3 regions of the Lentzea sokolovensis genome follow, and region 2 is predicted to be linked to each of the others. Evidence: riboswitches for the same ligand, from Rfam matches in the RefSeq annotation. Region 2 holds a riboswitch; each other region holds the start of a gene.
The links. Region 2 has a riboswitch for S-adenosylmethionine ahead of SK854_RS23895 (aminotransferase class V-fold PLP-dependent enzyme). Riboswitches for the same ligand answer to the same signal wherever they lie in the genome.
Positions count from the first base shown of each region.

Region 1 (2,258 bases), on a different contig from region 2:
GAACGGCATCGAGCGGCCCAGGTCGGTGACGAAGCTCAGGATCCTGTGCACCGCGGTGTTCGGCCGCAACCCGCCCTTGGCGGTGAGCTGCAGCCAGACACCTACGGGAACTCCGAAAACCGTGGCGATGACGGTGGAGACGCCGACCATGTACAGCGTCTCGCCGGTCGCTTCGAGGAGGAACGAAAGAACGTCGGACCAGGGTGTTGCAGACCTCACGCAGCTACTCCCTGGGGGCCCTTCAGGGACCTCTGCACCGAGCCGCCGGCCTCGCCGATCCACTCCAGGGCGGAGTCCGAGCGCTCGCCGTTCAGGCCGAGCCGGAAACGCGCGACCGGGGTCTCGCCCAGGCGCGTCAGACCGCCGCCGACGATGTTCAGCTCGACGCCGAACCGGTGCGCGGCCTCAGGCAGCAACGCGCCGACCGCGGCGAACCCGACGAGCACGACGTCCGCGACGCGGTCGTAGCTGCTCTCGTTGATCGGGTTCAGGTCGACGGCGGGCAGCAGCGCACTGCTCGTGCGGCTCGCGACGTCGTTGACCAGGTCCAGAACCTTGCCGTGCTCGACGACGCGGCCCTGCTCCAGCACAGCGACGTCATCGCAGATCTTGCGGACCACGCCCATGTCGTGCGTGACGACGAGAACGGTCACACCCAGCTCGGCGCGCGCACGGTCGAGCACGGTCAGCACGGAACCGGTGGTCTCCGGGTCCAGAGCGCTGGTCGGCTCGTCGGCGAGCAGCACGGACGGGTTGGCGGCGAGGGCGCGTGCCACGGCGATGCGCTGACGCTGCCCGCCGGACAGCTGGTCGGGGTAGGAGGCGGCCTTGTCGGTCAGCCCGACGAGGTCCAGCAGCTCGCCCACACGGGTGCGGCGCTGCGGTCCGGGGATGCCCGCGGACTCCAGCGGCAGTGCGATGTTGCCGGCGGCCGTGCGCTGACGGAGAAGCGAATCCCCTTGCGGCACAACGCCGATCTGGCGGCGGGCGGCACGCAGGGCCGACCCGTCGAGGCTGGTGATGTCGGTGCCGTCGACGCGGATCGCACCCGAGTCGGGACGCTCCAGCAGCGCGACGCACCGGGCGAGCGTCGACTTGCCGGCGCCACTCGGGCCGACGACGCCGAGCACGGTTCCGGCCTCGACGTCGAGGGTCACGCCGTTGAGGGCACTGACGCCCTGGAAGGACTTGGTGAGGTTTTCGACAGTGATCACGTCTGCTCCACGGCTGCGCGCGACAGCACACTGTCCGATTGAGACGGACGTGCGCGGTCGAAGTTTCTGCTCAGGTGTGCGCCACTCGATGACTGAGTGCGCGTCAAAGGACTCTGAAAAGGCGCCTTAGACGAGGTGGCGACGACATGCAGAAGACGAGCGACGGCACTGGTCGATGACTCGACGGCGCGTCAGCATTCGCACGGTACCCATGGTGCTCCTCCATCGGTCCTGGCGTTAGCACCTGCCCGCATCCAGCGGGTGGTTGCTGCGACGTCGTAGAGCCAGGTCTCTCAGTCGCTCCGGATGGCAAGTAGCAGTCAACCGGACGGACGTTCGGTTGCGCAAGCCAGATTCCGATTCGTTCGACAGATCACACTGTTGGCCGAAGGATCCCCGGCCTAGACCTCGGCGATCCGGATGAAGTCGATCACGCTCAGCTGCTCGCCCCGCTGCTGGGGATCCACACCCGCTTCGGCGAGCAGTTCGTCAATGTTTCCCGGGTTGCCGGCCCAGCCCTTGAGGGCGGCTCGCAGCGTCTTGCGGCGCTGCGCGAAAGCGGCGTCGACGATCGAGAAGAGCTTCTTCCGGTCCACTGTGGACAGCGGCTTTTCGTGGCGCTGGAACCACACCAGGCCCGAGTCGACGTTGGGCGCCGGCCAGAAGACGTTCTTGCCGATGGAGCCGGCCTTCTTGGACTCCGCGTACCAGGCGAGCTTCACACTCGGGACGCCGTAGATCTTGCTGCCGGGCTTCGCGGCCATCCGGTCGGCCACCTCGGCCTGGACCATGACGAGGCCCTTTTGGAGGCTCGGGAGTTCGGCCAGGAGGTGGAGCACCACCGGGACCGCGACGTTGTACGGGAGGTTCGCGACGATCGCGGTCGGTAGGACCGGCAGGTCTTCTTGGGTGACTTTCATGGCGTCCTTGAGGACGACGTGCAGCTTGCCCGCGTTGTCCGGGTCCATCTCGCCGACCGTCTGAGGCAGCCGCTGCGCCAGCGGCGGGTCGATCTCGACCGCCACGACCTGCTTGGCGGCGGGC
Region 1 covers NZ_JAXAVU010000008.1:29,603-31,860, forward strand. Annotated here, with positions in the region: gene SK854_RS14655 (methionine ABC transporter permease) at 1-219, opposite strand, end outside; gene SK854_RS14660 (methionine ABC transporter ATP-binding protein) at 216-1,214, opposite strand; SAM riboswitch class I at 1,434-1,527, opposite strand; gene rsmA (16S rRNA (adenine(1518)-N(6)/adenine(1519)-N(6))-dimethyltransferase RsmA) at 1,616-2,258, opposite strand, start outside.
Region 1: linked by a shared signal. The riboswitch ahead of SK854_RS14660 (methionine ABC transporter ATP-binding protein) and the one ahead of SK854_RS23895 (aminotransferase class V-fold PLP-dependent enzyme) in region 2 are both predicted to bind S-adenosylmethionine.

Region 2 (2,258 bases):
ACGGCGGACCAGGCCACCCCGAGACGGTCGCCGTGGTCGGTCACCTTCGAGGTCGCACCGCCGCCGACCAGGTACGGCTGGGCCTGCTGCAGCCAGTCCGCGCGGCCGACCAACACGCCCGCGCCGAACGGCGCGTAGATCTTGTGGCCCGAGAACGCGATGTAGTCGACGCCCAGCTCACGGGCGTTGATCGGACGGTGCGGGGCGAGCTGGGCCGCGTCGAGCGCGATCCGCGCGCCGTGCCGGCGGGCGACCTTCGCGAGCGCGGCGACCGGCCACAGCTCCCCCGTGACGTTGGACGCCCCGGTGACGATCACGAGCCGAGGGCCGACCGGGGCGGCGGCCAACGCCCGGTCCAGCGCGACCACTGCGGCGCCAGACGAAGACGGTGCGGGAACACGCTGAACGTTGGGGCCCCTCCACGGCAGCAGGGCCGCGTGGTGCTCGCTGTCGAACAGGACGACGGCGGTGTTCTTGGGAACGCTGCGCGCCAACAGGTTCAGCGAATCGGTGGTGTTGCGGGTGAAGACGACGGTGTCGGAGGAGTGCGCCCCGACGAAACGGCGGATGCGGTCGCGGGCCTGCTCGTAGACGCGGGTCGAGACCTGCGAGGCGAACCCGGCGCCGCGGTGCACGCTGGCGTACCAGGGCAGCAGCTCGTCGACGGCGTCGCGCACCTCCTGCAGACAGGGCGCCGAGGCGGCGTGGTCGAGGTTGGCGTAGGTGACGCGCTCTCCGGTGACGAGCGGAACCCGCAGGTCAGCGCCGACGACAGCCGGAACGGCGGTGGTGGTTCCAGGGGTGATCGCGAGCGTCATCGAGCTGCCTCCGAGGCCAGGGGCCCCGTCCAGCGAAGGCCCGCGCTTGACCGGCGCCCCACGCGCCGGACCAGGTCCTCACCAAGGGCACCCCACCGCGGTTGGAGGGTTGCCGGCCAGCAAGCTTGGGCTTGACGCTGGCTCTCATGACCTGCCGACGACGTTAGCGGAGGCTGCCGCGCCCGTCGACACCTGATTCAGATGCTGAGAAGCATCGGTGACCGACTAATCGCCGGACTCGCCCTTCCACCGTGCGTAGCGACCGGCGCGGTCGACGGCACGTACGCGCCGCTCAGCGGCATCGCGCGCTTCCTCGGTGGTGACGATGAGCAACTGATCGTCCGTCTGCAGCCGGGTCGTCGGTTGTGGCGTGAAACTCTTTCCCGAGCGCACCACGAGGCTCACCGTGGCGCCGATCGGCAGCCGCAGTTCGGTCATGTAGACGCCGTGCAGCTTCGACCCGCGCTGGATGTGCACCTGCAGCAGTTCGGCGCCCAGCTCGTCGAGCGGCGAGGAGTCGACCTGGACCTCCTGCGCCTCCCCCGCCTTCACCAGCCCGAGGCGCCGGGCGAGGAACGGCAGTGTCGTGCCCTGCACCACCGTCAGCACGATGACCAGCACGAACACCACGTCGACCAGTTCGCGCGCGCCCTCGACCCCCTGGATCAGCGGGATCAGCGCGAACACGATCGGCACCGCGCCGCGCAGCCCCGACCAGGACAGGAAGACCTGTTCCCGCCACGGCACCTTGAACGGCAGCGAGGCGAGGAACACCGACAGCGGCCGGCCCACGAACGTCAGCACCACGCCCGCGACCAGGGCGGGGAACAGCACGTCGAGCAGCCTCGACGGCGAGGCGTAGAGGCCGAGCAGCACGAAGAGCCCGATCTGGGCGAGCCAGCCGAGACCTTCGGCGAACGAGAGGGTGTCGGCGCGGTGCGGCAGGCGGGCGTTGCCCAGGACCAGCGCGGCGACGTAGGTGGCGAGGAATCCGGAGGCGTGCGCGAGGTCGCCGGCCGTGTAGGCCATCACGCACACCGCCACCGTGGCGAGCGGGTACAGACCGGTGGAGGGCAGTGCCGCGCGTCTGAGCCCGGCTCCGCCGAGATAGCCGAGAGCGACGCCGATGAGCGCGCCCACGCCCAGTTCGTAGATCACCAGCAGCGGCGCGGTCCACGAGATCGCGTCCGACGAGGCCAGCAGCACGACGGCGATGTAGACCGGCGCGTCGTTGAGGCCCGATTCCAGTTCGAGCGCGCCCGTGAGCCGCGGCCCGACACCTAACGAGCGCAGGACGCTGAACACGGCGGCCGCGTCGGTGGACGACAGCACCGCGCCCCACAGCAACGCCATCCGCCAGTCGAGGCCCAGCAGGAAGTGCAACGCCGTCCCGGTCACCGCCACGCTCACCACAACGGCCACTGTGGACAGTGCGACGCC
Region 2 covers NZ_JAXAVU010000010.1:410,400-412,657, forward strand. Annotated here, with positions in the region: gene SK854_RS23895 (aminotransferase class V-fold PLP-dependent enzyme) at 1-818, opposite strand, end outside; SAM riboswitch class IV at 856-970, opposite strand; gene SK854_RS23900 (potassium/proton antiporter) at 1,044-2,258, opposite strand, start outside.

Region 3 (2,258 bases), on a different contig from region 2:
GTTCGGGGACGCGGGCGCGTCCCCGAACCGGAGGGAGGTGATTAACCCAGTGCCTTGATGACGGCCTCGGCGGACGCCGGGACCGTCGCGCGCGGGCCGATCGTGTCGCCGAGCGCGTCGAGGGTCTTGAGGCCGTCGCCGGTGATCAGCAGCACGGTCTCGGCGTCCGGGTCGAGCTGGCCCGACTCGAACAGCTTCTTCGCCGTCGCGACGGTCACGCCGCCGGCGGTCTCGGCGAAGATGCCCTCGGTGCGGGCGAGCAGCTTGATGCCCTCGACGACCTCTTCGTCGGTGACGTCGTCGATGGCGCCGTTGGTGCGGCGCACGGCGTCGAGCACGTACGGGCCGTCGGCCGGTGCGCCGATCGCCAGCGAGCGGGCGATCGTGTCCGGGCGGACCGGGCGGATGACGTCGTGGCCCGCCTTGAAGGCGGCCGAGATCGGGGAGCAGCCGGTGGCCTGCGCGCCGAACACCTTGTACGGCGTCGCTTCGACCAGGTCGAGCTGGCCGAGTTCGCGGAACGCCTTGTCCACCTTGGTGAGCTGCGAGCCGGACGCGATCGGCACGACGATCTGGTCGGGCAGGCGCCAGCCGAGCTGTTCGGCGACCTCGTAGCCGAGCGTCTTCGAGCCTTCCGCGTAGTACGGGCGGACGTTGACGTTCACGAACGCCCAGTCCTCGTTCTCCGCGGCGAGTTCCTGGGCGAGGCGGTTCACGTCGTCGTAGTTGCCGTCGACGGCGATCAGGGCGCCGTCGTACACGGCGCTCATGAGGATCTTGGCGCGCTCAAGATTGGAGGGAACGAGAACGACCGACTTCCAGCCCGCGCGGGCGGCGGCCGCGGCGACGGCGTTCGCCAGGTTGCCGGTGGACGGGCAGGCCAGCACCTTGAAGCCGAGTTCACGGGCGGCGGCGAGCGCTACGCCGACGACGCGGTCCTTGAACGAGTGGGTGGGGTTGCCGGTGTCGTCCTTCACCCAGATCTTGCGGACGCCCAGGGCCTTGGCGAGGTTGTGCGCCTCGACCAGGCGGGTGCCGCCGGGATCGGTGTTCGGGTGCTGTTCCACAGTGGACGGAACAGGGAGAAGGCCGCGGTAGCGCCAGATCGACCTGGGGCCGGCTTCGATGTCCTCGCGCCGGATCTTCCCGAAGTCGTAGGCCACTTCCAGCGGCCCGAAACACTCGAGACAGGCGTACTCAGGAGCGAGAGGCGTTTCATTTCCGCACTCACGGCACAGCAGCGCGCGGGCGGGGCCGAGGTCGAACTTGGTGCTCGTAGGCACAGAGACAGCAGTCATCGCGAGGTATCTCCTCATCTTTCCCGCGAAATCGAACGGGTCGGAATTGGCACCGTGATCGTCTTCTACGCGCAGTTCTGCGCACAGCGGTGACGCCGGTTGCCGGGGCTTCGTCGGGCCGTTCCCTCTGCCCCTCTGGATGAGCGGTGTTCAGTTGTGGCTACCAACGTACGGCACCCGTCCGGTGGTCAGCCACCAACGTCCACGATTCGGGACGTGGGAAGATGCGGAGCGTGAGCGCACCGGAGTCACTGCACCTCGTCATCGGCGAGGAGGAGTTGCTGGTCGAACGTGCTGTTCGGGCGGCTCTCGAGGCTGCCCGCGAGGTCGATTCGACCGCCGATCTGACCCGCGTCCAGGTGACTGATCTCACGGCTCCGGAGCTGGCCGAACTGGTGAGTCCGTCGCTGTTCGCGGAGGGGCGCGTGATCGTCCTGCAGAACGGGCAGGACATCAGCAAGGAGGTCGCCGACACGGTGCTCTCCTACGTCAAGGCGCCCGCGGACGGGGTCACGCTCGTCGTCGTGCACACGGGCGGTGGTCGCAGCAAGGCGGCCAAGGACCTGCCCGGACAGCTGAAGAAGGCCGGTGCCGTGGTCACGGAGTGTGCCAAGGTCACCAAGTCCGCTGAGCGCGAGGCGTTCGTGCGCAACGAGGTGCGGCGGGCGGGCGGCAAGATCGACCCGGACGCCGTCGCCACGCTCATCGACGCCGTGGGCACGAACCTGCGCGAGCTCGCGGCGGCCTCGTCGCAGCTCGTTTCCGACACCGACGGCAAGGTGACGGTCGAGGAGATCCGCCGCTACCACCAGGGCAAGGCCGAGGTGACGGGGTTCGCCGTCGCGGAGAAAGCCGTTGTCGGTGACCGGGCGGGTGCCATGGAGGCGTTGCGCTGGGCCATGCAGCTCGGCGTGCCGCACGTGCTGGTCGCGGACGCGTTGGCGGACGCGGTGCGCACGG
Region 3 covers NZ_JAXAVU010000019.1:8,750-11,007, reverse strand. Annotated here, with positions in the region: gene thrC (threonine synthase) at 42-1,298, opposite strand; SAM riboswitch class I at 1,310-1,444, opposite strand; gene holA (DNA polymerase III subunit delta) at 1,523-2,258, shown strand, end outside.
Region 3: linked by a shared signal. The riboswitch ahead of thrC (threonine synthase) and the one ahead of SK854_RS23895 (aminotransferase class V-fold PLP-dependent enzyme) in region 2 are both predicted to bind S-adenosylmethionine.